Regions from separate parts of the Pseudoalteromonas sp. TAP-3C genome, predicted to be linked through region 1. Evidence: riboswitches for the same ligand, from Rfam matches in the RefSeq annotation. Region 1 holds a riboswitch; the other holds the start of a gene.
What was found. Region 1 has a riboswitch for cobalamin ahead of AC6H44_RS02095 (ABC transporter ATP-binding protein). Riboswitches for the same ligand answer to the same signal wherever they lie in the genome.
Positions count from the first base shown of each region.

Region 1 (14,904 bases):
GCATTGTTACACTGTTGCAGTATAGTTATATTAAGGTAGATAAGATTTTCTTTTAACATGCTTGGAATGAGGAAAAACAAATGACTAGCGCTCTACAAAGGCTTAAACAACATTCTTCTATCGTGGCCGACACGGGCGACATAGAAGCAATAAAAAAACATCAACCTGAAGATGCGACGACTAATCCATCGCTACTTTTAAAAGCCAGCGAAATTGAAGCTTACAAACCTTATCTAGATAAAGCATGGCAATATGCAAAAGAAACCGAGCAACTGCCGGCAAAACAGTTAGAACTCGCTTGCGATTATTTTGCTGTATTAATTGGTAAAGAAATTAGCGCCATTGTACCGGGTTATATTTCTACTGAGGTTGATGCACGTTTATCATTTGATACCCAAGCAACGATTAACAAAGCACACACTCTCCTAAGTCTTTACGAAAAAGAAGGCGTAAGCAAAGACAAAATTTTAATTAAAGTAGCGTCAACCTGGGAAGGTATTAAAGCGGCTGAGCAATTAGAAAAAGAAGGCACTAAGTGTAACCTTACTTTATTATTTAGCGACGCTCAGGCACGCGCCTGTGCTGATGCAAACGTATTTTTAATCTCACCATTTGTTGGCCGAATTTTAGATTGGCACGTGGCAAATGGCATGGAAAAACCAACCGACCCACTACAAGACCCAGGTGTACAGTCGGTACGTAGTATTTTTGAGTTTTACAAACGTCACGACTATAAAACCGTTGTTATGGGCGCAAGTTTTCGTAACACTGGTGAAATTATTGCTCTTACAGGTTGTGACAAGCTCACTATTAGTCCTAACTTATTAGAAGACTTAGGTAATCTTGAAGATGCACAAGAATATTTGCTTGAAACAGATATTCCTAAAGAGCCAAAACCAGAGCCGCTTAGCGAAGCACAGTTTCGTTGGTTACATAACCAAGATGCGATGGCAACGGAAAAACTAGCTGAAGGTATTCGCGCATTTGCTGATGCCCAAGAACAATTAGAAGCGCGCTTTACAGCGATGTAATTAATAGCGGCTTAACTTGTTTAAAAACGTCGCTTTTTGCGGCGTTTTTTATACCTGCAACTTTATTTTAAATATTCGCTTTGTCCCCATTTAAATGCCGCCCTCATTGATCTTCATCAAAACACCATCCATTAGTAACAGTTTTGTCACATTTATATTCTATTTTATTTATAGTTGTGGTATTAATACTGCTAATACTGCTGAGGTTCAAAAAGTGGTCAATAGGAGATAATCAATGGATAGCCTAAATGAAATAATAGAAATATTAGACGGTTCTGATACATCGAAAAAAACCTCTCAAAAAAATAAAAAAAGAAAATGGCGCGAAATAGAAGCAATAAAAGACAGACAACGATTGCGCAAAGAACTACAGGAGCTCGACTATTTTGCAGACAGTGTTGCTATTGATGAGTTGGAGTTTTGATCTACAAATCCTAATAGCAACTAAAAAGGCCTTCATTTATGAAAGCCTTTTTTAATGCCTGTTACACTTGCCAATTAATCGGTTGTCCACCGTTTGCTTGCAACAATGCATTAGTTTTTGAAAAATGCTGACAACCAAAAAAACCGCGGTGAGCCGAAAGCGGGGAAGGATGTGGCCCCGCCAATACATGATGTCGCTGACGGTTAATACTTTTACCTTTTTTTTGTGCGTGTGCGCCCCACAAAATAAACACCACATTTTGGCAGTGCTCATTTATATGCGCAATTACCTTATCGGTAAATTGCTCCCAACCTAAATGTTTATGCGAGTGGGCTTGCCCCTGCTCGACCGTGAGTACCGTGTTGAGCAAAAACACACCTTGCTCTGCCCAACGTTGTAAATAACCATGTTCTGGTGTAATAAAGCCATTAATATCAGTGGTTAATTCTTTATAAATATTTTTAAGTGAAGGCGGCAGCTTTTTAATCTCAGGTAATACTGAAAAACATAAGCCGTGTGCTTGCCCCTCTCCATGGTAAGGGTCTTGCCCCAATATAACTACTTTAATATTACGCAGTGGGGTTGCATCAAACGCGCTAAATACCTGTGATTCAGGCGGGTATACAGCAATCCCTTCAGCTCGTTTATTGGCAACATATTCAAGGGTTTGCTGCATATAGGTTTGCTTAAGCTCTTGATTTAAAAAGGATGCCCAGTTGTTCATAATTGACTCTTAATAAATTCTCTCGATGCCTCTACTTTATCACACATCTGTATAAGCCCATCGAGCATTCTAGGGGTAAAACGATGTAATAAATCAGCATTGACGCTAATAAACTGCGCATACTTAACCGCCGGAATTTCAGGCCATAGCTGCCAATTAACATCAGGTATTACGTGCGTGGATTTTTCATCAGGGATAATAATAATCTGTGGTTTCGCAACGATTACATTTTCAATGCTAATTTGTGGGTAATCGGTATTGCTGTCTGCAAATACGTTTTTTACTTGGCAGGTTTCGATTAACTGATTGATCCAGGTATTTTTTGAGACTGTCATCATAGGCTCTGGCCATAATTGATAAAACCCACTAAGCGTCGCTTTGCCTTGCTGCTTAGTTTTAATCGCATTAAGCCTGATTGTAAATGCCTTAGCGACTTGTTTACTTTGCTCAATATGGCCGGTTAGCTGGCCTAGTTTAAGTATTTCTGCTGCAACATCGTCAATAGAGCGGGGCTCACTGACATGCAATTTAATTCCTAAACGTTTTATCTGTATTAAATCTTCAGCCTGATTACCTCCTTTCCAAGCAATCACCAGGTCGGGTTTAAGCATCAGTAGTTTTTCAATGGAAATGCCATTGTAACCGCCAATACGCTCAATTTTTCTCGCTGCTACTGGGTAGTCGGCATACTCAACCGTGCCCACAATCATATTGCCAGCGCCAATTGCAAACAAGTTTTCAACTATATGTGGCGCTAACGCTACAATACGCAGCTGATTACCCGCCAAAGCTTGCGGCGCACTTAAAATAACCAGTAGAAGCCCTATTACAGCGCGCCTAATCATTAATAATCAAAGCCTTTTAACGCTTTTACACCTGATTCAAAAGCATGTTTTACATTACGCACTTCACTTACGGTATCGGCAAGGTCAATTAAGGTGCGATGCGCAGCACGCCCAGTAATAATCACCGACTGCATCGGCGGCCTATTGCAAATTGCAGCCACCACTTCATCAAGTTCAATATAACCATAGGTCACCATATAAGTAAGTTCATCGAGTAATACCACATCAATACTGCTGTCACTTAGCATACGTTTTGACGCTTGCCATGTTGCTTGCGCAGCCAAGGTATCGGCTTCTTTATTTTGCGTATCCCAGGTAAAACCGGTATTCATAACAGCAAATTCAACCCCTGCACCTTGCAGTAAATTACGCTCACCACACTCCCATGTGCCTTTAATAAACTGACACACGGCGGCTTTTTTACCGTGCCCAACACAACGTGCAACCACACCAAAACCAGAGGTTGATTTGCCTTTACCATTGCCGGTAATAACCTGAAAAATACCTTTTTCTTGTTGCGCTGCGGCTACTCGTGCATCAACCTGTTCTTTTACTTTTTGCTGGCGCTGTTGGTGCTTATCGTTATTTGATTCACTCATTGTTACCCCCTTGATAAATTTTAATAATACAGTCGACGCTGATGAAAATACAATATACTCAAAAAGAACAAGCTACCGATAGCCGCGGTAACCACGCCGATTGGAAGCTCTTGATTACTCAATAGCGAGCGAGCGAGTACATCGACCCATACCATAAAGGTGCCCCCTACTAATCCTGTTATTAATAACCCAACACTGCTGCCCTGAGAGATAAAAAAGCGCACTATATGTGGCACCATTAAACCCACAAAACCAATTCCGCCACAATTTGCAACCAATACGGCGGTGATCAGCGAGCTTAAAACAAGCATTAAAATTCTAAAACGATGAACACGTACGCCAAGCGTTGTTGCACTTTCATCACCTAACAACATCGCATTAAGTTGGCGCTTAAAGCCCAACATTACCGCTGTACATACCATAATCACTAAAGCAGGTAACAGCAACGATTGCCACTGTGCCCGCGCAAAGCTACCTAAAGTCCAAAATAATATAGCCGCAACGGCTTGCGGGTCGCTCCAATAGAGCAGCAAACTGGTAAACGCACTAAATAAAAATGATAAGGCCACCCCTGCCAACAACATCGACTCAACTTGCGCGTTGCGCTGGCTGCCTGCAATTAGAATTAATAACCCCATAGCCACTAAACTGCCAATTAATGCAGCCCCTGATAAGGCAATGCCTGCCCCCATTCCCACAAACGACATTAAAATAACCACCCCTAATGAAGCCCCCGACGAAATACCAAATAAATAAGGGTCTGCTAATGGATTACGGGTGACAGTTTGTAGTATTAAACCAGCAATCGCTAAGCCAAAACCCGCTAAAAAGGCCAGTAATGTGCGCGGCATTCTTAACTCAATAATGATGCGGCTAGTAAACGAAGGCTCGTTGGTAAACATTAAACTCTGATATACCTCTATCAATGAAGTGGGGGCTGCGCCAAAGCCAAGTGCTATAAATAAACTTAATACAGCGCATAGCAGTGTGATGATTAACGCAACTAAGTGGTTAGGGGTAGCCACCATGTTATTGGTATCCATAATAATAAGTAATGTGTGGAATAGCGTCGCCACTGGTGGCTATTTGAGGGTGAGTATTCACTTGTGCGCAAACACCAAAAACGTGGTCAAGCATTTGTTCGGTGATCACCTTATTAGGCTTACCGACATCAATGATTTCTCCGCTTTTAATTATTACCAACTCATCGCACATTGCTGCGGCTAAATTTAAGTCGTGAAATGAGGCAAACACAGTAATTCCTAAAGATTTAGCCAGCTCCATGAGCTGAATTTGATATTTAACATCGAGATGGCTGGTCGGTTCATCCATAATCAGTAATTGTGGTTGCTGTACAATAGCACGGGCAATAAACGCACGCTGTTTTTCACCCCCCGAGAGTGAGTCAAATAACTGAGTGCTATGCGATTGAAGCCCAACATGATTAATCGCCTGCGCTATTTTTTGTTTATCTGCTTGAGTGGTTGAGCTAAATAGCGTTTTATGAGGAGTAAGCCCTAACGCCACGACATCGAATAACGAGAGATTAAATTGCAGCGGCGTTTCTTGTAATACAACCGCGACTTGCTTGGCGTAGTCTTCGCTTTTTAGCTGCCAAATATTAGTATTATTCAATTTAATTTCACCTGCTGATGGCCGATTAAATCGATATAAACACCGCAGTAAACTTGACTTACCCGCGCCATTAGGGCCGATTAAGCCAATAAACTTCCCACTTTCAATGCTCACATTAATGTGTTTAAGAATTGAGGTAGAGCCTACCTGCCAAGAGACGTTATTAACGGTTAAAAGCGGTGAATTTTTCGAGGTTTGAGTGTGCAAATAATTACCCTAGGCAGGAAAACACCCACACTCAGTACGCATAAGTACCAAAAATAAAATGAGTTAACCCGCTCGTTAAATGAAGTTTTAAGGCATTTGTATCTGACTTACAGTAAAACTGCTTACAGTTACGGGAATAGTTGAGGAATTGAACCTCATTCCAAATGCTTTGCTATTATGCGCAGATAAGCAAATAATTTAAAGCAAAAAAAACGCACTCAACTGAGTGCGGTTAAAAATGAAGGGGGAGTAAAGCGTCACTTAAAATTTATATTCTATACCTAAACCTAGGTAATCTTGGTCAACATTATTGTTCATATCAAAGCTTGAGTAAAAACCAAATACCTTGAAGTTTTTATTAATATTATGATCAACACCTACCGATACCGCGCTTTTATCATCACTGTTATCAAAATCCATTACTTGGTATTGTACTTTAAACGTGTTGTTACCCATAAGGTAAGCAGCATTCACTAAGTAACCATCGGCTTCAGCGCTGCCATCTACTTTTTCTTGTGTTTGGTACATAGCGCCTAATTTAAAGTTTTCAATTTTACCTTGTATTGTTGCACGTATTACATCGTAACCGTTTACTTCACTGTCTGCAGCAATAGCAGCATATACAGCGCTCTTTTTAAGGCCTGCGTCACCGTAAGTTAATGCTACGGAGTAACCATTTTTTGCATCAATATCATCTTCTGCAATAAATGATGCTAATACTTTAAAGCCTTCATAACTGCTTGAAGCATAGGACACTGAGTTACCTAAACGGTTTTCACCTTTGAAGGTATTTTTAATATCGCCCTCAAGGTCATTAAATAAATCAAGCTTACCTTGCGCTTGTTTCAGTGCTGTATCGTTGCGACCAATGACTATTTCTCCAAACGCTCCTTTTAAGCCTACATATTGATTACGCGCTGAAATATTATCGTCATCGCCTTTTGAATCAGCATCAGACACATCCACTTGGAATTCAAACTTGTAAACAGCCTCTAAGCCGTCTGAAATATTTTCAGACCCTTTTAGCCCCAAACGAGATGCATTACTTTTAATTTCAGTGAATGACCCTTTACCCTCATCAGCTGATTGAACAGTTACATTTGCTTTACCGTAAATAGTTACTTCTGCAAATGCATTAAACGATACACCACTGAGTAGAGCAAAGCATACGCTCGATTTTACAAATTTCATGTTATTTCCTCGATAATCACAAAGACTCACTTTTAAAACAGCAGCAGTGTGCCACCACTAAATGACAAAAATATTACAACAGACATATTTATGACTTTAAAGGTTAATAAAAGTGTATTAATTATGAAATTAAAATAACATAAAGCAATTATTTAGCGACTACTTACTTTTATCAGATAAATTTGGTGTCATCTGCAACAGTAAATTAACCAAGGTTTCTATTAACTCTTTTTGTTCATTATCTTTATGATAGGCAATAAATACCTCTCTTGAGGTATTTTCTACCCCTTTAACATGAAAAAGTTCGCCCTTTTCTAAATAATCTTTAACCAATACCTGCGGAATAAACGCACTGCCGCCACATTGCAGTATTAAATCAAGCGCAATTCGCCCTGTACTGGTTCTAAAATAGGGCGGCGTTTTACCAGTAAACTGACGTGCATGCCAAAGCGAAAATGCAGTTCCCCAATCAACATACACATACTGATTATCGAAAAAGTTATCCGCAGTGGCAGTATCATAACCACTGACCGGAATAATAGGTAATTCGCAAATTCGCTCAACAACGAGCTCATCAACTTTAGGCGGGTCAAATAAAATAGCGATATCTAGCGTGCGTTCAAGTAACAATCGAGTGCTTTCTTGCTGTGCTTTAACCTCTGCCACCAGCGATACACCCGGCATTGCCGATACAATATTAGTAATGCCAAATTGTAAAAATGCATCCCATATATTCGGCGTTCCCGCTAAGCTAATTTGCTTACGCATATTATCTGCAAGTGCAACATCCACTTTCGCACGTTGCATGCCCGTAATAATCATCTTTGCGTGGGGCAACAAACGTTCGCCAGGCGCGGTAAGTTGAATATTATTACGTTGACGAATAAATAAATTTACCCCCAGCCCTTGCTCCAATTGGCGAATTCTGAAACTCACCGCAGACTGGGTTATATATAGGTTTTCTGCTGCTTTACCAAAGTGGCGCGTTCGCACAACTTCGACAAAGGTTTTTAATAAATCTATGTCCAATTTTTTATCCTCACGATAAAAATATTTTGTTTAAAAAAATAGCGATTATGTCCCATACTCCAGTTAATAATTGGCATGAGGGTACAGCTATGAGCAATGATATTTCACTACTTCGTCAAGCATTTGTTAGTCAACGTCATTTTTACGATGACCAAAACTTTCCCCGCGGATTTAGCCGCAGCGGGCACTTTACCCTGTTAGAGGCAAGTATATTAGAACAACATGGTGTTGTTTTAAAAAATTTGTATAACAAAACAATCGAACCACAAAATGACCACCAGCAACAATTTGTAAATGCTGCAAGTGGCATAATAGAGCCTAGCAACCCAATAGAGAAAGCATGGGTTAAATATTTAAAACTAACGACGTGTAAAACTAAGTTTCATACTTTGTTTGGTCGCTCAAAAATTTCAAGCCCGGCACCAATAAGCCAAGATTACTACTCTGAGGCTGATAACCTTTAAGTCATTACGATAGTTGCATTTTGGCGTTTTAGCAGTTACAACTTGTATAAGCAAATATTTTTGTAAAATATTAAACAGGGTCGTTAACTGGTGCATAAAATACTTATTATTGAAGACACTCCGACGATTGCGCGCGTGCAAAAGCATATCGCGCAAAAGGCGGGTTTTGAAGTTGATATCGCAAGCTCGTTAGCTGAGGCTAAAAAGCTAATAAATAAGTTTCGTTATTTTTGTGCGGTGGTCGACTTCATATTACCTGACGCGCCAAAAGGTCAGGCAATACCCTGTACAGTTGCTGCAGATATTCCTACCATTGTTATGACAGGTAATATTGATAAGCAAACTCGTGATACAGTCGAAAAATACCCGATCATCGACTACATCATTAAAGGCAATAATCAAGCCTATGAATACCTTCAAAAACAACTCTACCGCCTTCCACGTAACGAACGAGTTAAAGTGCTGGTTGTTGATGACTCACTATCATCACGCCAATACATTTGTAGCTTATTAACCCGACATAAATATCAAACCTTTCAAGCAACCGATGGGATAGAAGCCCTTAAAGAGCTTGAAAACACACCTGATATTTCAGTCATTATTACTGACAAAGAAATGCCCAATATGGGAGGGATTGAGCTGTGCAGTGAAATAAGGCGTCTGTACGGTAATGGCGAAAAAGCTGTCATAGGTATTTCAGCTGTTACTTCATCCAATCTATCCGCTTTATTTTTAAAAAATGGCGCTAATGATTACTTATACAAACCCTTTAACAGTGAAGAGTTTTATTGTCGGTTAACTCAAAACGTTGATATGCTTGAGTATATAACCACTATAAAACGCCAAGCCAATACCGACTATTTAACTAAACTACCAAATCGCCGCTACTTTTTTGAAAAAGCGAATGATTTTTTAAACGAATTAACAAAAAGCCAAACACCCGCCATGCTCGCGATGCTCGATGTTGACCACTTCAAAGCCATTAACGACACCTTTGGCCATGATGCCGGTGATGAAGTACTTAAAAAGCTGGCGACATCACTTAATCAGCATTTTGAAAATCAGCTTATTGCACGCTTAGGTGGCGAAGAATTTGCGGTGCTTTTTACACAATCCACCAAGCAAAAAGCGTTAAACCAATTGGAAGAATTTAGAGCCTTTATTGAGTTTAACAGCCATAAATTTAGCAAAGATAATATTAATTTTACACTGTCGATAGGCTTCAACCACAGTGAAACCGATCAAATTGACGAGCTATTAAAACAAGCTGATTTAAAACTCTACAAAGCAAAAGAGTCGGGTCGCAATAAAGTGGTTAGCTAAACCACACCAGAGGCAATGATAGCGGCCTTTTTTCGTTTACGCGACTGATGGTATGAATCCCAACTAAAGATAGCCAGTGCACTCCAAATACAAGCAAAAGTAATCACGCGTTCAGCATCAAATACTTCACCGTAAAACACCACCGCTAAAATAAACATTAAGCTGGGGCCTATATACTGAAAAAAACCGAGTGTTGTGTACTGTAAACGTTTAGCCGCACCAGTAAAACACAATAATGGCAATGTAGTCACTATGCCCGCACTCACTAAAAGTACATTGGTTAACCAATCGTTGGTCGGTAAATTAGAGGTTTCGGTGGGTAGCATTAACCACCAGTAGATAAGTGCAACAGGGAGCAAAATAAATGCTTCAATTAAAATACCCGGCAATGCATCTACTTGTAGTTTTTTACGCAATAAACCATATAACGCAAACGAGGTCGCCAACGAAAACGCGACCACCGGAAATGAGCCAAAACTAATTAACTGTAATAAAACGCCGGTAAAAGCCAATGCAACGGCTGCTCCTTGTAGTTTACGTAATCGCTCGTTTAAAAATACCATGCCAAGCAAAACATTTAATAGAGGATTAATATAGTAACCTAAGCTAGCATCTAACATATGGTTGTTATTGATGGCCCATATAAACAAGCCCCAGTTAAACCCCAGTAAGGTGGAGGTAATAACTAACATCAAAATAAGTTTAGGCTGGATTAAAATGCGTTTAATTTTATCCCAGTAGTTGAGCACACTCACCACTAAAACTAAAAACACAACAGACCAAATAACACGATGCATTAAAATTTCAAATGCTGACACATGTTGGATCATCTTAAAATAAATAGGTGCTAGGCCCCACATAAAAAAAGCAAGGCAAGCGAAAATAGCGCCCTTTCGCTGCTCAATATCAGTCGACATAATAAACACTTGATGATTTAAAAGGTAGTCAGTTTAACTCCCTCTTACTTTTTAGCCAACTAAATACGTGCCCGTACCAAAAGCAATTTGTACTGACTGCTCGTTATGTAACTCCATTCGGCACACACAGACTTTATTTCCTGAACGAATCAATTTTGCACTGGCAATAAACACCTCGCCTTTGCCTGGACGTAAATAATCAGTACGTAAATCTATGGTGCCAAGTGTTGCTAATTTTTTATGTACACTAGGCAAGTCAGCATCATCTAGCTTTCCTATCACACTGGCTGCTGCCAACATTCCGCCCACATTGTCGAGCACCGCTGAAATAACCCCACCATGAAGAATTTTTTGCGCTGGGTTGCCTATTAACACATCTTGCCAAGGAAAGGATATTTTAGCTTGTTCCGTACTGAGTGACTCCACCGCTATTTTTAAAAATTGATTAAAAGGCATATTATTTACAAACAGCGCCCCAACTTGGTCAATCAACATTTCTTTATTCATTATTATTCTCTATGCTTTAAAGTGGTACGATGAGTAAAGCACAACTGGAAGCTGTTGTAACCTCTTTGATTATCATTAGCTGATGTTTAATGAAAGCTAAAGACATCCTGATAAAAAACCACTAAAATAGCGCCAATGAATACACAACCCCCCTCTTCTAATACGCTGGTGCGTAAACCCGAAACTGTACTCAAACAAGTGTTTGGTTACAGTGAATTTCGCGACGGTCAAAGTGCTGTGATTGATGCCGCCATTAATGGCCAAGACTCGTTAGTTTTACTGCCTACCGGTGGTGGTAAATCGGTGTGTTACCAAATACCTGCATTAGTATTAGAGGGAGTATGTATTGTTATCTCGCCGCTTATCTCTTTGATGCAAGATCAAGTCACTCAATTACAGGCACTTGGCGTCAAAGCGGCTTATATAAATAACAGCCTAGCCCGTGAAGAGCAGCAATTAGTGTATCAACAGCTACATCAGGGGTTAATAAAATTACTCTATGTTGCCCCAGAAAAAGTGCTGCAGAGAGAGTTTTTAGAGCGACTGTCACATTTAAAGGTAAGTTTGTTTGCCATTGATGAAGCGCACTGTGTTTCTCATTGGGGTCACGACTTTAGGCCGCACTACTTTAGATTAAATGAACTTAAACAACGTTTTGCCCATGTGCCTATGATGGCACTGACAGCCACCGCCGATAAAGCCACTCGTTTTGATATTGTTGAACAATTAAAGTTACAGCAACCTTATATTCATACTGGCAGTTTTGACCGCCCAAATATTCGTTACACCATAGAAGAAAAATTTAAACCTATGGTGCAATTGTTGCGCTACTTAAAAGAGCAAAAAAATCAAAGTGGTATTATTTACTGTACCAGCCGCAAACGTGTTGACGATATTGCCGAAAAGCTCGCTGATGCAGGCTTAAACGCAGCAGCTTATCATGCTGGAATGAGTAACGAGCAACGTCAGTTTGTGCAAACAGGCTTTGCCCGTGATGATATTCAAATTGTGGTTGCCACTGTAGCCTTTGGTATGGGAATTAATAAACCAAATGTACGCTTTGTGCTGCATTATGATATTCCAAAAAGTATTGAAGCTTATTATCAAGAAACAGGCCGTGCTGGGCGTGATGGACTTGCTGCAGAGGCCATTATGTATTTTGATCCTGCCGATATTGGTCGTGTTCGCCGCTTTTTTGAAGACATTGACGATGAACAACGCCGCCGCGTAGAAGAGCAACGATTTAATGCTATGGCCAGCTTTGCAGAAGCGCAAACCTGTCGTCGACAAATATTATTAAATTACTTTAGCGAATACCAACGTGAGCCTTGCGGAAACTGTGATATTTGCTTAAATCCACCTAAAAGCTTTGATGGCACCTTGGTTGCCCAACAAGCGCTGTCGTGTGTATATCGCGCGCAGCAACGGTTTGGTTTGGGCTACATAGTCGAATTATTACGCGGTGCTAACACCAGCCGCATTCGCGATAACAACCATCATGAGCTCAGCACCTACGGCATAGGTAAAGATAAGAGCAGTGAATTTTGGCTGAGTATTTTACGCCAGCTTATTCACCAAGGACTATTAAGCCAAGATATAACCCAAGGCGCTTCGCTAAGATTAACGGAAGCCGCACGCGCTATTTTAAAAGGTGAATATGCGCTACAACTGGCCGAGCCTCGCCTGCAAGCTAAACATGTTTATCAAGATAAACTAGCGAAATTTAATTACGATAAAAAACTATTTGCTCGCCTGCGTGCATTACGCAAAGAGCTGGCCGATGCTGATGATGTACCGCCTTATGTGGTATTTAACGATAAAACGCTGGCCGAAATGGCGCAGCTTATGCCTACTAACGACAGTGAATTTTTAAAAGTGTCGGGGGTTGGTTTTACTAAATTAAACAAATATGGCGGTGAGTTTTTAACCGCAATTCGACATTATCTAGCAACGCAATAAGCCTTCTATGACCGAACTTGAATACGATCACACACATCAATGTATTATTGTTAAACCGACAGAGCTGCCGCACGATGAAGACTTTGAGTTGTGGGGTACGCTATTTTTACATGCAGATAATATCAGCATTAGTGAATATGCCGCTGGTGCGGATCGTCATCAGTTGCGCTTTAGCTATGCTAACCACACGTTTAATCTCAATTTTGAGCATTACAGTCAAAGTCTCTGGATTAATGGCGAAGGCCAAGATGCCGATAACTTGTTGGCAGCGCTAACATTTTATTTAACTTAAAATTGTAGTTTACCGCTTGTTAAAACAATAAAATAAAGCCGTGCTTTTACTTACATATTAATAACAATGATGTAAGCTTATATTAGATGAAAGCTTATACTAAGTGTTTTATTTTGCAAAATAGCGCTAAAGAGGATTAATGGTAAATAGAAAATGGATTACATGTAATTGTTTTAGCCTTTCTATTTTGGGTATGTTGATGCTCGATGTTTGTGCGCAAGAAGCGCCATTAACCCAAAACTGCACTGATGGCGACTCCACGCAAACGTATGAAAATAATCTGCGTCGTCAAATTGAATCACCAACGCTAACCCTCACAACAAAAAGTAATGCGCAAATAGCTTCTATTACGCTTAAAAAACTCAACGTATTTAATACCGAGCTCGAGGCTGAAAATAACGCATTGTTTCGCTTTGCAAATCGGGCGCATATACAAACTGAGCCCGAGGTAATTAAGAGTATTTTATTATTTCAAACCGGTGATGCTTTTAATCCAAAAACCTTGGCCGAATCTGAGCGATTACTTCGCAAACAAAGCTATTTATATGACGCACAAATCATTGCCAACGAAAACTGCGATGGCGATATTGATGTAGTTGTTATTACTCGCGACTTATGGACTTTACTGCCAGAGCTTAGCTTTAGTCGCAGTGGCGGCGAAAATAAATCAAGTATTGGCTTTCGTGAATCGAACTTATTTGGTTGGGGTAAAAGGCTATCGTTTGCACGCAAAACCGACAGTGATCGTAACGGCTATTTATTTGTTTACGATGATCCAAATATCTTATCAACTCGCTACCGCGGGCGAATAGAGTACGCCGATAACAGTGACGGTAAAAGCCATTTAGTTGAATTAACCTACCCGTTTTATGCCATAGATACACCTTACAGCTATGGTGCCCTGAGTTATTCAACCCAGCGAGAAGAAGCCTTGTATCTTAGAGGCGAAAAATTCAGCGAATTTGAACAAACAACCGACTTTAACCAAGTGTTTTTTGGCCACGCTAAAGCCCTAACTCATAACTGGACCCAGCGCCTAACCATTGGTTATATTGACGAGCAGCAAACATTTAAAAGCATCGATGAAACCACGATTCCGCTGGCTCACGATAGGCAGCTTAGTTACCCTTATGTAAGCGGACATTGGTTTGAAGATAACTTTATTAAAGTGCGTAACTTTGACAGTATTTATCGTACTGAGGATTTAAATTTAGGCTGGAATATAAAAGCCACACTGGGCTACTCTGATAAGTCAATCAGTAACGACGATAGCCGTGCTGTTTACTCGTTTAATTTTAATAAAGCCCATTTTAGTGGTGAGAATACCCTTTGGCGCTTTTATGGGGATATTCAAGGCTATTGGAATAACGAGCAAAAACAACTCGAAAACTTACTCACCACCAGCCAAATTCAATATTATTTAAATACCAGTATTGATCAATCTTGGTACGTAAAAGCTAGGCTGCAATACGCAAAAAATCTTACTAATGATAAACAAATTACCTTAGGCGGTGAAACAGGGTTACGTGGTTACCCTATGGAGTTTCAACACGGGGATCGTAGTTTTTTAATTAGCTTAGAAAAGCGCTATTACTGGGAATATGACTTACTGCAGCTATTTAAGGTCGGTGGTGCCGCCTTTTTAGATGTTGGCCGTGCATGGTACAACAGCAACTCGAATACTCAATATCAAGTTGAAAACACCCCAGTGCTCAAAAATGTCGGTTTAGGTTTACGTCTTGCACCAAGTCGCGCCA
Region 1 is NZ_CM187618.1:448,548-463,451, reverse strand. Features, by position in the region: gene tal (transaldolase) at 81-1,031, shown strand; gene AC6H44_RS02120 (DUF3545 family protein) at 1,267-1,455, shown strand; gene ung (uracil-DNA glycosylase) at 1,517-2,179, opposite strand; gene AC6H44_RS02110 (cobalamin-binding protein) at 2,176-3,024, opposite strand; gene cobO (cob(I)yrinic acid a,c-diamide adenosyltransferase) at 3,024-3,623, opposite strand; gene AC6H44_RS02100 (FecCD family ABC transporter permease) at 3,644-4,666, opposite strand; gene AC6H44_RS02095 (ABC transporter ATP-binding protein) at 4,653-5,465, opposite strand; cobalamin riboswitch at 5,542-5,679, opposite strand; gene AC6H44_RS02090 (porin) at 5,727-6,656, opposite strand; gene AC6H44_RS02085 (LysR family transcriptional regulator) at 6,816-7,685, opposite strand; gene AC6H44_RS02080 (MaoP family protein) at 7,775-8,149, shown strand; gene AC6H44_RS02075 (GGDEF domain-containing response regulator) at 8,237-9,472, shown strand; gene rarD (EamA family transporter RarD) at 9,469-10,389, opposite strand; gene AC6H44_RS02065 (thioesterase family protein) at 10,441-10,896, opposite strand; gene recQ (DNA helicase RecQ) at 11,032-12,855, shown strand; gene AC6H44_RS02055 (DUF3630 family protein) at 12,863-13,147, shown strand; gene AC6H44_RS02050 (BamA/TamA family outer membrane protein) at 13,287-14,904, shown strand, end outside.

Region 2 (14,904 bases), 1.5 Mb from region 1:
GCAAAACCTGCAAGAACAATTTGCCATTAAAGAACTTAGCATTAATTTACAAGAAGAAAAACGTCAATTAGCTAGGCTCACCGAACTTTCTCGATCACAGGCTACAGCAAAATCGTTGCTTGAAGAACAACTCGCTCGGGTTGATGCCACCGAAGCACAATTAGAAAGCGCTAAAACCAAACTTAATGAAATGACGATTACCGCGCCTTTTTCTGGGTTATTGGGAAAACGAGAAATATCAGTAGGCGCTTATGTTAATAACAGTACGATTATTACCACCCTTGATGACATAAGCATTATTAAAGTTGACTTTAAAGTACCTGAAAAATACCTGGCTCAACTGAAAAACGGCATGACGGTTATCACTCAAAATGACGCTTACCCAGATCAAACGTTTAGCGGTAAAGTAACTCATATTAGTTCGCGCATCGACTCAGTGACACGCAGTGTCGAAGTTACCGCCAGTTTTGCAAACAAATCTGGTTTACTGCGTCCGGGAATGTTACTTAATACCGCATTAGAACTAAGCAGCAATCAAGCACTTATGGTGCCTGAAAAAGCCATTATCCCATTACAAGATAAACACTATGTTTTTCAAATTGAAGATGGTATCGCCAAGCGTGTTGAAGTACATGTGGCCAGTAGAAATAATGGCTGGGTAGCTATAGACAGTGGGCTAAACGATGGCGAGCAAATAGTAACCGAGGGAATTATTAAAATTCGCTCTGGTAGCAAAGTTAGCGTTAAGGGGTAACACGTGAAAATTACCGATACTAGCGTTAAACGCCCCGTTTTTGCGATTGTTATTAACTTACTGTTACTCACTTTTGGTCTGGTCGCTTTTAGCATGCTGCCGCTGCGTGAGTATCCTGATATTGAAACACCTATTGTTAATATTAGCACCGAATACACAGGTGCATCAGCGGAAATCATTGAAACTAAAATAACCCAAGTTATCGAAAATCGTATATCAGGCATTGAAGGGATTAAAAGTATTAACTCGTCGAGCCGAAACGGTCGCTCAAATATTACCATTGAGTTTAATATCAACCGAGACATAGACGCAGCCTCAAATGATGTGCGTGAACGAGTAGCACGTGCACTCGATAGCCTTCCTGAGCAAGTTCGCCCGCCGGAAGTATCAAAATCAGACAGTGATGACAGCCCGATTGCTTGGTTTGTACTTAATAGTGAAACTATGGATTCATTACAACTTTCTGATTATGCACAGCGCTTTATTGTGGACCGTTTAGCTGTTGTTGATGGTGTATCTAATGTACGTATTGGCGGTGAGCGTAAATATGCTATGAAAGTATGGCTAAACCGTCAAGCTATGGCAGCAAGAGGCATAACATCGAGCGATATAGAGCAAACGCTGCGTAGTGAAAATGTGGAGCTTCCTGCGGGTGAAATTGAATCGGTCGATCGTGACTTTACTGTACGAACCGCACGCAGTTACAAAAGCCAACAAGATTTTCATAACCTTGTTATAAAGCGAGGCGAAGATGGCTATTTGGTGCGTTTAGGTGAAGTAGCCGACGTTAAATTAGAAGCCGCCGATGACGAAAGTTTATTTCGGGGTAATGGCCGCAACATGATAGGCATGGGCATAGTCAAGCAAGCCAAGGCCAACACTTTAACTGTGGTAGATAACGCACGCAGTGAACTTGAAAAAATTAAACGCAATTTACCACAAGGTACCACCATAGAAGACAGTTACGACTCTTCAATATTTATTAAGGAGTCGATTAACGAGGTTTATAAAACCTTAGCAATTTCTATGGGATTAGTCGTACTAATTATCTTCATATTCTTAGGTAACATTCGTGCCACTCTTATCCCTGCGGTCACTGTACCGGTCGCTTTAGTCAGCAGTTTTATGTTTTTATTAGCAATGGGCTATTCAATTAACCTATTAACATTACTGGCACTGGTATTGGCAATAGGCTTGGTGGTGGATGACGCCATTGTCATGCTAGAAAACATTCACCGGCGTATTGAACTTGGTGAGCCGCCTTTACTTGCATCTTATCGCGGTGCACGCGAGGTTGGTTTTGCAATCATCGCCACTACGCTAGTGCTAATTTCGGTATTTGTGCCATTGGTTTTTATGGATGGGCGAATTGGCGCACTATTTACAGAATTTGCAATGGCGGTCAGTGCTGCGGTGTTTTTCTCCAGTATAACGGCACTGACTCTTTCTCCGGCACTGTGTTCAAAAGTACTTAAAGCCTCAGAAAAAGAAAGTAAGTTTAGCCAAGTCATGGATCGCTTTTTCACAAAATTAGAAAATGGATACCGTCATTCTTTAGCGTCAAACATGACCCGTAAATGGGGCTTAATGCTGTGTTTAGTGCTAGCTGGATTTGTTAGTTACTCATTATTTTTACAAATACCATCGGAATTAACCCCAAAAGAAGACCGCGGTACATTTTTTGTGCTAATGAATGGCCCTGAAGGAGCCAGTTATGAGAATAATGCTGCTAACATGGCAAAAATTGAAGAGCGCTTGATGCCTTACTCAGAATCTGGCGAGCTTAGTCGTGTGTTAGTTCGCGTGCCTGGCTGGGGTGGCAGTGGCGGTGTTGCTATTGTCGGAATGGCTGATTGGGATAAACGCAAACGCTCAACATGGGAAGTCATGGATGAAATAAGTGGCAAAATGCAAGAAGTCACTGATGTGCGTGCTTTTGCCATTATGCGCAGAGGTATTGGCGGTGGCGGATCATCGCGCCCCATCGAGTTTGTATTACAAGGTAACGATTATGCACAACTTGCAGATTGGCGCGATAGAATCATTGAGCGCGCCGAGAAAAACCCAGGGCTTGTTCGTATTGATCATGATTACAAAGAAACCTTCCCACAATTTTTAGTCAGTATTGATAAAAACAAGGCCGCCGATTTAGGCGTTTCGCTATCCGATGTAGGCCGAACCCTAGAAACCATGCTAGGGCAACGTAGGGTAACCACTTTTATCGATCGTGGTGAAGAGTACGATGTAATATTAAAAGGAACCAAAGAAGACTTTGTCAATCCTACTGATATTTCAAACATTTATCTTAAATCACGCAGCAGTGAACTTGTTCCTCTTGATAGCCTTATTAGCTTAAAAGAGGAAGCAACTGCTTCGCGCTTAAATCGTTACAACCGTATGCGTGCAATTACGCTAAGCGCTAACCTTGCAGAGGGTTATACATTAGAGCAAGCGTTAAACTTTTTAAATGAAGTTGCCGCACAGGAAAACGATATTGATGGTGCGATTGCTTATAAAGGTGAGTCGGAGCTGTTTTATGAGGGCGCCTCTGCCATGACCTATGTGTTTGTACTGGCCTTAACGGTGACCTTCTTAGTACTTGCCGCTCAATTTGAAAGTTTTGTACACCCACTCGTTATCATGCTAACCGTACCACTTGGCTTAATGGGGGCTATGTTTGGACTTTGGAGTATGGGACTAACCCTTAACATATACAGCCAAATAGGCATTGTTATGCTTATCGGGTTAAGTGCTAAAAACGGTATCCTTATCGTTGAGTTTACTAATCAACTACGCGACAAAGGCATGGAGTTTAGTGAGGCAATTTTACAAGCCGCTACACAGCGTTTGCGCCCGATAATAATGACTTCACTAACCACAGTTATGAGCGCCGTGCCTTTAGTGCTGGCCTCAGGCCCGGGTTCGGAAAGCCGCATGGTTATTGGTGTGGTGGTATTTACAGGTGTGACTATTGCAACCATACTCACATTGTTTGTGGTACCAGCCGCGTATTACGCACTTGCACGCAATACACAATCACCAGAGTTTTTACAACAAAAACTTGATAAACAAGCCGCTGAAAAACCGCAAAAAGAGATCTAAGTGACTCAAGGCGTCGTAACTAGTTGCTACTGCGTCATATTTGATGCGCGCATTCCATACAATTGAGGAACTATCTATGAGTTCGACCACACAAGCAGCAACACTCGGCGGCGGCTGTTTTTGGTGCATTGATGCAGCATTTAGACGTGTTAACGGTGTACTGAGCGTTTGTTCTGGCTACACGGGTGGGCATATTGATAACCCAACCTACAAAGTCATTTGCACGGGTAACAGCGGCCATGCAGAAGTGGTTAGGGTTGAGTTTGATTCGAGTATTATAAGTTTTGAAACCTTACTCGCGATGTTTTTTACTCTGCACGATGCCACTCAATTAAATCGCCAAGGTAACGACATTGGCACTCAGTATCGCAGCGTTGTGTATTACCACAATGAGCAGCAACAAGCGCAAACGCAAGCTGTTATTGCTGCGCTGCAAACACATGTTAGCGAACCGATAGTAACAGAGCTCAGCCCAGCAACAACCTTCTACCCTGCTGAGAGTTTTCATCAAGACTACTACAATGAAAACCCCGAGCAAGGCTATTGTAGTATTTTAATTGCCCCTAAGCTGCATAAGTTTGAAACTGAGTTTGAAGAGTTTTTAGATAAGTAATGTATTAAAAAGCCCGATTTAAATCGGGCTTTTGTATATTAATTAATATCGTATTAGTAATTAAAACTGGTAATTTACACCTGCAAAAAACCGGCGTTCGGGCGCATTATAGTAATATACTTCTGTCGTTGTAGAGTCTAGGTGAGAATCTATCACGTTATAGTCTTTGTCAAATAAATTCTCTACACGAAGGGATACTGTAATTTGTTCGTTTACTTGGTAGTTACCCGCTAAATTCCAAAGTGTATAAGAACCTAAATGTGTTACAACTCCCTGACGGTCGCTGCGATATTGCATATCAATACGTGCGTCAAACCCACCAAATTGCCTTTTAAGCTCCCAGCTAAACGTGCGTCTGGCCACATTTCTTAAAGCCTCGCCAGTTTCTTTGTCTTCGGCACTTAAATAAGCAAAATTAAGATTATTATCAAAGCCAAAAATTTGGTTTGCAAAGCTCACCTCAATCCCTTCATAACGTGCCTCATTAATATTGGTCAGTGAGAAATTAGTATCGTAGGCAATTTGATCTTTAATCTCATTTCTAAATACGGCCACATCTACACGTGCAGTTTCAAAGTCAACATTCAGACCCAGCTCACGATTTACCGACGTCTCTGGCTGAAGATCTGGATTACCATATAGTGGGTAATATAAATCATTAAATGTAGGTGCTTTAAAGCCCGTATTTTGACTTAAACGAAATGTCGCGTTGTTAGATAAATGATAACCTGCAGCGGCTGTATAAGTTGTTTCATCGCCAAACTGTTCATCATCATCTTGACGAACTGTTAAATTTGCAAGCAGTGCATCTGAGTTATAATATGCCCCAGCAAATACAGCTAGCACATCACGCTCTTGCACTTCAAAAATAATTGAACTTTGCGATACATCGTCGTTATACCAATTAACACCCCCGCTAAAATTTAAGGTGTCGCTGAAACGGTATTGTCCGTTATAGTCAATCTGTGAACGTTTAGTAATAAACGTACTTGTTGTAGGCCCTTTTGTCGCATCAACATAATCGTTGCCTGAATCATCGGTTGCAAAAGCAATATCAATACTGTGCGTTTGGTTGTTATAGTTTTTATTCCAACCAGCAGACAATTGATAATTTTTAAAGTCATTGCGTTCAATCGTGCTATCGGCCGGACTAGAGGGACTATCATAATCAGCAAAGCCCTCGCTGTATTGACCTAACAACTTAAAACTACCGTAATTACTCTGTGTATAATTTACTTTAAAGCCAACATTTTTATTTTCATAACCATCGTCATCCGAAGCTACACCTTGAAGTACGTCAAAGTTATCGGTTTTTTCAAAGCCTGCATTAAATGCAGTAGTTACATCGCCGGATTTAACCGCGCCTGCCACTTGATAATCTTGGTAAGCGTCTGAACCAAAAGTGACATCAAGCGATAAGTTATTCGCTTCGCGAGTAATAATATTAATAACACCCGCTAATGCATCAGAGCCGTAAACCGCGGCTCGTGAGCCTTTAATAATTTCGATACGTTCAATGCTATTTAAAGGCACGTTACTCAGTGCTTTTTGACCAAGCGTTGCAGAGCCGGTACGCACCCCATCAATTAAAATTAAGGTATCGCCCGATCCCATTCCACGTAATGATACGCCGGCATTTTGTCCAAAACCACCATTAGGGTTAATTTGAAAACCAACGTATGAGTTTAATAAAGTGGGTAAATCGCGAACATTACTGGCCTCAATATCACTACGGTTTATAACGTTTACACTCGCTAATACATTATTCACAGGTTGCTCAAATTTATTAGCAGTTACTGTTATTGTTTCGATTGGTTGCTCTGCAGATGCAGAAAAAGACAGCGCAGCCGAAATGGCCACACCCAGTGCGGTTTTATTTAACATCATGTCCCCTACCTTTGCCCACCGCAAAGATGTTAGTAAGTAAGATTAATTCAAGGCCGGTCTCCGGACTCAGTTACCGTAAGGATAAACTTTACCGTTGCGGGGGCAGTGTTGGGATTGATTTCGTCAATGAAAACGCACCAACTTCCCGATTATCTTGCTAAAAAAATCACACCATTGAAGTGTTTAGCAAGCACCTTGAAAACAGGCCGCTATTGTGGTTATTTTAAGCATAAAAGTCAATAGACGGCTATACATCTATAAGCTCGGGGTTCGGGGTTCGGGGTTCGGGGTTCGGGGTTCGGAGTTCGGAGTTCGGAGTTCGGAGTTCGGAGTTCGGAGTTCGGAACTATCATACATTCTAAAATAGAGAAGCCAAACAATATAACGTGTTTGGCTTTATACATGTTCCTTTGAACTTAGCGCCTATAGTGCCAAGTTCGAAGCAATAAATTAATCACGGAAGTTTTTAAACTGAAATGGCTGACCTAAATCTGCCGTGCGTACAACTTGCATAGCTTCTTGTAAGTCATCACGTTTTTTGCCAGTAACACGAACCTCTTCACCTTGAATAGCCGCTTGTACTTTTACTTTAGAATCTTTAATGGCTTTAACTACTTTTTTAGCCATGTCTTTTTCGATACCCTGTTTAAGAGCAACGTTTCGAAACACATTTTTACCTGCGCGTGAAATATCTTGTAGCTCAAGGCTTGCCACATCCATCCCACGCTTAGAGATTTTGTTCGCTAAAATATCAAACAATTGCATAACCTGAGCATCGGCTTCAGCTTTTAATTTAATTGTTTTATCGTTTAGCTCTATTGAGGCATCAACGCCTCTAAAATCAAATCGCGTTTCAAGTTCACGGTTGGCGTTATCAACCGCGTTTTTTGCTTCGTTCATTTCTACTTCAGATACAATATCAAATGAAGGCATGGCGTTCTCCTAACTATCTAATCTTAATTTTATGCGGCAATTATAACGTTAAAATGATAAATCTTTACATTTTTCTGCATCTTGTTCAGGTGCGATACTAAATTAGTTTGATATACTGAGGATTCTTTTTTATACGACTTTAGGATTTTTCGTGGCAAGGCGTGTTTACCAAGCTATTTTTCTGATTTGTATTGTTGCATTTACTTTTTTATTCGCAAAAGAAGTTAAAGGGAGTGTGACGAACCTATTTCCCCATGTTGATAAAGTGGCACACTTTGGTATTTTCTTTTTGTTAGCCATGATCATGGATAAAGCGTTTAAGCTCCCTTTATATACACAAATACTGCTACTCGCAGGTTACGGCGCGGCCATAGAGATTATGCAAGATACGCTACCATACAGGCAAGCATCGCTGGCCGATTTCATTGCCGATTTTATTGGCGCAGCTAGCTACTTTTTAGCTAAACCTTTATTAAAAATGCGTAAAAATAATCAAAATGGCTAACTTACTTGTTATTGGTGATGGCGCTATGGGCTTATTATTTAGTCATTTTTTAGCTAGGCATCACACTGTTTATGTACTGACCCGAAAAGGCACAATTAATACGCGTTTTTATAGCCATAATAATAATGCATCTGAAAAAATCAATGCCACTTTCATCACTCAACAGCAGTTAGCGCACAAAGCTCAATTTGATATTGTATTATTTGCGGTAAAAGCATTTGCGGTACAAGCGGCGTTTGCACATGTACACCCTTATTTAGCCAGTAATGCCCATATTGTGCTTAGCCATAATGGCATGGGTAATGTTGAACAATTAAGTGCACAACTAAAAAAGCAGCAAGCACTGTACTTTTTAACCACCAGCATGGCAGGGTTCAAATCAAACCCTAATATAGTCCAGCATACGGGCAATGGGCAAAGCGTATTGGGTGGCTGTAACGCGCTGGCTATTGAAAATAGCCATAAACTGCGTGAGCAATTAAACGCTATTCCGCAGTTAATTATCAGCAATAATATTGAACAACTCCGTTTTGAGAAGTTACTGGTTAATATAGCCATAAATCCATTAACCGCGCATTACAACATAAAAAATGGCCAGTTACGTGCACCACAATACAACAGCGCAATTATTAATTTATTAACCGAGGGGTGTTATGTTGCAAAGGCTCTTAAACTCAACATTAAGCTTATTGATGCGCTTGAGCGTGCCTATAAAGTAATGAGTTTGACCGCGGAAAATTACTCGTCTATGCAACAAGATGTTATGCACAATAGGCAAACTGAGATCATGGCAATCTGTGGGTATATTAGTGAACAAGGAAAACAACATCACATTGCAACACCTTATAATGACGCCTTACTTGCTGAGATTTTAGCAAAAAAAAGCGCGGACTAAATCCGCGCACTTAATAAATTAAGGACGATATACCTTAACCGTGGTAAAACCTTCTTCATGAAGAATAAGCGCTTGTAACTGGCTCATTACTCCTTTTTGGCAATATAAATAATAGTCTTTGCCTTTAGGTAAATCGCCAAACTTTGTTGCTAAGCGGAAAAACGGTAAATGAATAACTTCGATACCTTCAATTTCCAGCGGTGCGGCATCTTCTTCTTCAGGTGAGCGAATATCAACAACAACAGCCCCTTTAGGTAGTTGTGTAACTGACTCTGCTTCTTTGAGTTCTTGCTTAGCTTCAACATCAATATCGCGTATATCCATAACGCGGGCGTTATCGATTACGGTGTCTAAAACATCAAAATCAAACTTTTCTTCTTCTGCTTTAATTACTTCAATTTTAGCTTTAACTGTCGGCTTTTTAGAGATCACCCCACAGTATTCTGGCATGGTTTCAGCCATTTCTGCAGTGCCTATTTGGCGCGCAATATTAATAATTTCTTGTTTGTCATGCTGAATAAGGGGGCGTAAAATCAGGGTGTCGGTTACCCTATCAATCACGCTTAAATTCGCTAGTGTTTGACTAGATACCTGACCAATACTTTCACCAGTCACTAAAGCTTGAATATTTAGTTTTTCGGCAACGACACTGCCTGCGCGCATCATCATACGTTTAAGCACAACACCCATTTGGCTGTTTTCAATATTCTCTAAAATTTCTGCAACCACGGGTTCAAAATCAACGGTAATAAACTTAACTTTGTGCGTTGAACTGTATTGCTTCCATAGGTAGTAACTTGCCTGTTTAACGCCAATTTCGTGAGCTGCGCCGCCTAAGTTAAAGAATAAAAAGTGCGTGCGCGCACCCTTACGGATCATTTGATAACTAGCAACGCCCGAGTCAAAGCCACCCGACATCAATGACAGCACATCGTCTTGTGTTGGCAGTGGAAAGCCCGCCATACCTAAATGTGTTTGCGAAACAATGTAGGCTTTTTCATCTTTAATTTCTAGACGAATAGTCACCTCTGGGCGGCTTAGTTTTACGCGCGCCCCCTCAACATGTTGATTAAGCCCACCACCAACGTAACGCTCTAACTCTGTTGAAGTAAAATTGTGCTGACCTATACGCTTGGCGCGCACACAAAAAGTTTTACCAACAATAGTGTGACCAACCAGTTCAATGGTTTTTTGATAAATATCATCAAGCGTTTTAAATTCTATTTCGGTTACTTCAATAAACTGCACTATCCCGGGGACGCGCTGCAAGCTATCAATGAAATTAAGACGGGTTTGGGCGTCATCTAGCTTTGTAACGACTGAAATGTTATCCCAGTTGTTATGCACTTGAACTTTTTCGTCAACACGACGCAATACAATCTTAATGTTATTTTCTAACACTTTAGTAAAACGTTTACGCACTGAACGGCTTTTAATGACTATTTCAGGATGTAGTTTGACGATAAATTTAAGCATAATTTAACTCTTAGACTGCGGGAATTCGCGCGCCCAAGTATTGGGCGCGCGCAGTATAGCAAAAAAATGCATGCCTAGGAACTAACCGACCCAACGGGGCTAAGGATTCAAAGGAACCGCAGAGGCTAAAAGTCGGTACTCTTCTGTTAACTGATTAATTTTACATCTGCTTTTATCAGTGCTGTATGCTTTAAATAATGTCAGCACTTTTACAATGCCGGGGTAAATATCTTGCTCAACCAACAAACCGCTCAACCGCCTGGCTTTCATATACGATGTCCAAAAACTGACTGTTAATTTAAGCGTATGAGCAAGCTCAATGGTATCTTGTTCATCAATGGCAATCATTTCACTGTCGCGTAAGCCCAGTATTATGTTACGTACCTGCTCAAGCAGCTCTTGCTGAAAATCAATATAACTTTGTTTTAAATGGCTATCGCGTGCCAAAATATCGCCGAGATTGTCGTAAAAAAAGTGATAACGCCACATCAGTTCAAACAATGAATCTAGGTACGCAGTTAAATGACTAAAAGCATCATCGTCTTTATTTATTGGTTTAAAGTGGGTGCTTAAATGCTCACGATAAAGAGCAAATATATGACGAATAATGTCTTCTTTGTTTTTAAAATGGTAGTAAAGATTACCCGGACTCATGCCCAAACTCGATGCAATATGATTGGTAGATATTGCTCTTTCACCATGTTCATTAAATAACGAAATACTGGTTTGAATTATTTTATCCTTGGTATTCATATACTCACTACTCAATTTTAAAAAAGGCGACACTGCATTAAAATAATCCGCCTAGTATAAACAAATAGTCAGCGTTAAAACACTCTAGGTGATTTACAATTTACTCACAAGGCTGCTTTGTATCATAAACACTGCTACACTAGGGTTAAAAATAATAACACAGTAACTATTATGAAAGTGACCGCAATCTACCCTGGCACATTTGATCCCCTTACCAACGGCCACACTGATTTAATTCAGCGTGCGGCTAAAATGTTCGACACCGTTATTGTTGCTATTGCGCATAACCCAAATAAAAAACCGTGTTTTACATTAGAAGAGCGCGTTGATTTAGCTCATGAGCTTTTAAGCCATTTAGACAATGTAAAAGTGGTTGGCTTTTCAGGGCTACTTGCCGATCTTGCCCGCGACCATAACGCAAATGTGCTAATTAGAGGCATTAGAGCTGTTTCTGATTTTGATTATGAATTTCAGCTCGCAAATATGAACCGCCGTTTAAACCCTGACTTAGAAAGCATATTTTTAACCCCTGCCGAGCGCAATACCTTTATATCATCAACGCTTGTAAAAGAAGTTGCGCGCCATAATGGCGACGTGAGTGAGTTTGTTGATGCTATAGTCATGAAAGCACTGCAGTCAAGACTCGGGAAAACCAAACATTAAACGTTTACCTAGCGTATATTTACATTGCGCTAGGTTGTTTTGCTCTTGCTGGTTAAGAGGGTGTTTTTAAGCTTCACTAAGCCTAAAAAGTCTTTATTGATAAATAGAATAGTTATCATCAACAAATCAATAATATTGACACCCATAGAATACAAACTCCAAAACCACTACTCTCCTGTATTGCCAACCTTATGTAAATAATAATAAATCAGGCTAACTAATAAGCTATTTATAGCTAAGCCAATCATTATAAAATACGCAGGCACAGGAGGAATTACTACTGAGCGTTTAATGAAAAAAAATAATAATAGCGACAGATAAAAAGTCGTACAATATCTAATTAAGATATACATTATTTAATATGTATACATAATCGCTTAGCACATATGAGCAAAGCATTATTGCAGCTAAATATGCGGAGGATTTATAGGGAGTATTTATACTTTTGACTAAACAATACAGAAAAACCATCAAAAAGCACCACTGTATGAATGCGCTTACATATTCACTCAAAATGTAACTTACGTACATGGTTATGAAAAGTTGTTTTCAGGCTGAGGATTTGATTTTTTGAAAAGTTTATTTTTCAGTCTGTGAAGACCTAGTAAATCACGATCGACGATTAAAACTACAATCATCATAAAATCTATGATATTTACAGAGAACGCATAAAAATCCCATAGAAACCATGCATTCCTATTTTCATTTATGTAAATATCCAAATACATAGATAAGCTAAAAATTGAATTAAGTGCTAAACCAGTTATAAGATACAAAAAAGATGGGGTTGTTTTTTTTAAAATAAAAAAAGATAAAGCTAGTATGACAATAGTGGCGTAATCATAAAGCGCCCAGTCTAAATAAATTGAATTTTCAACGGACACCCATGTAAAAAAATAGTTCGATATTGTGTATGACAACATCATTATAAATGAACTGAGCAATAGGGTTGTATTTCTTTTTATATCAAGGGTAAATACAAAAGCATTAAAGAAAAACGCCATCAAAAAACCCCAAGAGGCAAACGCTGACAGCGAAAAAAATCCAAAAAACTCAGTTATAAACATCTATTACCCTGTATAGTATTACGCAATTTTTGGTCGAACGATTACGACCCCACCACGCTGAAGGTCTGAACCACTTGCAGCCGCCATCGCTGCTTGAGAAATACTGACTGTATCAGATTGCAGGGTTTTAGGGCTAGCAGTTTGTTCGATTGCAGGCTTTAATTGTTGCGTTTTATTGTATGCTTGCATTTGTACTTGGTTATTCGCTGAAATTTGCATGTGATTAATCCTTATTAAGTATTAAGTATTAAGTATTAAGTTTATTATTGGCGCAAATTTAAATCACACCACCTAAGGCAGTTACTACATAACTGCTGTAACGTGTTGCTTATGTTAATTAATTGGCTCAACAGCACATTACAAAAATAATATTGCAACCGGTATGCCAACTTTTAATTAACAGCATATTAATTTAAAAATCATTTTATTTTACTCAAAAAAAAACGCAGCGAGATCAGCGTGCGTTTTTCATTTTAGGGAGAGCTTAAGCCACGTTTTTACAAGGGATCGCCATGCTGTTACTTGGCTTTAACATATATTCCATCGCGACTTCATCGCAGTTTTCTTTGCGTAAACAGAGTTCGCAATCTTTCATGACTTTTTCTGGCAAACTGTCTTTACTACAAAAGCTAAAGCGCTGATTTTCAAAAAATCCAGGGACACGGGTCAAAACGATGACACGATTAAGTGCCAATTTTTTGGCTTTTATTAATAAATGCTCAACCAGCTCTCGCCCTTGCCCTGTAACCGCACTTTTAGGGTCAATACCTAACGAACGTATTTCAGCTAATCCGGTATCGTAAATGTACAATGACGCACAGCCCGACACCTGCCCGTTTATCTCGGTTACAGCAAACTCATTAATTGAGTGCACCATATCACTTTTAGCACGTGGTAGGTTTTCACCGACGGTAGCCCAGTGTTGTACGAGTTTGGCGATTGCTTCTACGTCATCTAGGGTTGCATCACGAACGGTTATTTGCTGTTTTTTTTTCGCGTCTTTCACCGCGTTACTTACTTGCGCTAATGAGGTGCCGCCAAGTGCTTGACGTGCTTTAATACAGGCATCAATTTCAAGTACCGGGTATACATCATCTTCAAACACGGGGTTTACTGATTTATACTGCGCAAGTGAAAGCGCTTCTAACGTTTTACCTTCACTAATGGCTAATTGCACTAAAACCCCTACAATATGGTGCCCTTCTCTAAACGGAACCCCTTTAGCAACCAAGTAATCGGCAAGCTCTGTTGCATTCGCGTGGCCACCTTTTGCCGCTGCCAAGGTTTTATCTGCGTTAACTTTTATGCCCTTAATACACGCTTGTGCCATATGAATACACGCAAGCCAGGTTGGCATGGCATCAAAAATACCTTCTTTGTCTTCTTGCATGTCTTTATTGTAGGCAAGTGGCAATGCTTTTAAGGTCATCATCATTGCACTGAACGCACCAAACACTCGCCCTGTTTTACCACGAATGAGCTCTAGGGCATCTGGGTTTTTTTTCTGTGGCATTAACGATGATCCCGAGGTCACATTATCGGCCAGTTCAATAAACCCGGCCTCGCCTGAGTTATAAAAAATCAGATCTTCAGCCATTCGCGATAAGTGGATCATGGAAATAGACGCACAACTTAATAGCTCAACTACAAAGTCACGATCAGAGACGCCATCAAGGCTGTTTTTGGTCGCACCAGTAAACCCTAACCCTTGCGCAAGTGCATGGCGATCAATCGGATAGGCAGTGCCTGCAAGCGCACCACTGCCAAGTGGGCAATAGTTCATGCGTGCTTGGGCGTCTTGCAGTCGGCTTTCATCACGCTCTAGCATTTCCACATACGCCATGCACCAGTGACTAAATAACACCGGTTGAGCACGCTGTAAATGTGTATAGCCTGGCAATATTGTGCCTAGCTCTCGCTCAGCAAGAGCAACAAATTCCGCTTTTAGCTGCGCAATTGCCTTTAAAATATGATCGGCGGTATCGCGGCACCAGAGTCTAAAATCGGTCGCCACTTGGTCGTTGCGGCTTCGCCCTGTATGTAATTTTTTAGCTAAATCACCGACTTTTTCAATCAGCGCCACTTCAACATGTGAGTGAATATCTTCAGCCCCTGAGGTGGCAACGGCGTGTGGATCTGCTTTTACTTCTTCAAGTAACTCATAAAGTGCCGATACCAGTTTTTGATGCTCGATATTAGATAACACATTTACTTGTTCAAGCGCCCCCGCCCATGCCACAGAGCCAATAATATCTT
Region 2 is NZ_CM187618.1:2,405,001-2,419,904, forward strand. Features, by position in the region: gene AC6H44_RS11280 (efflux RND transporter periplasmic adaptor subunit) at 1-754, shown strand, start outside; gene AC6H44_RS11285 (efflux RND transporter permease subunit) at 758-3,856, shown strand; gene msrA (peptide-methionine (S)-S-oxide reductase MsrA) at 3,933-4,469, shown strand; gene AC6H44_RS11295 (TonB-dependent receptor domain-containing protein) at 4,530-6,353, opposite strand; cobalamin riboswitch at 6,402-6,556, opposite strand; gene AC6H44_RS11300 (YajQ family cyclic di-GMP-binding protein) at 6,807-7,289, opposite strand; gene AC6H44_RS11305 (VanZ family protein) at 7,441-7,794, shown strand; gene AC6H44_RS11310 (ketopantoate reductase family protein) at 7,787-8,689, shown strand; gene thiI (tRNA uracil 4-sulfurtransferase ThiI) at 8,708-10,165, opposite strand; gene AC6H44_RS11320 (TetR/AcrR family transcriptional regulator) at 10,265-10,918, opposite strand; gene coaD (pantetheine-phosphate adenylyltransferase) at 11,090-11,581, shown strand; gene AC6H44_RS11330 (hypothetical protein) at 12,115-12,648, opposite strand; gene AC6H44_RS11335 (hypothetical protein) at 12,667-12,867, opposite strand; gene argH (argininosuccinate lyase) at 13,133-14,904, opposite strand, start outside.
Region 2: linked by a shared signal. The riboswitch ahead of AC6H44_RS11295 (TonB-dependent receptor domain-containing protein) and the one ahead of AC6H44_RS02095 (ABC transporter ATP-binding protein) in region 1 are both predicted to bind cobalamin.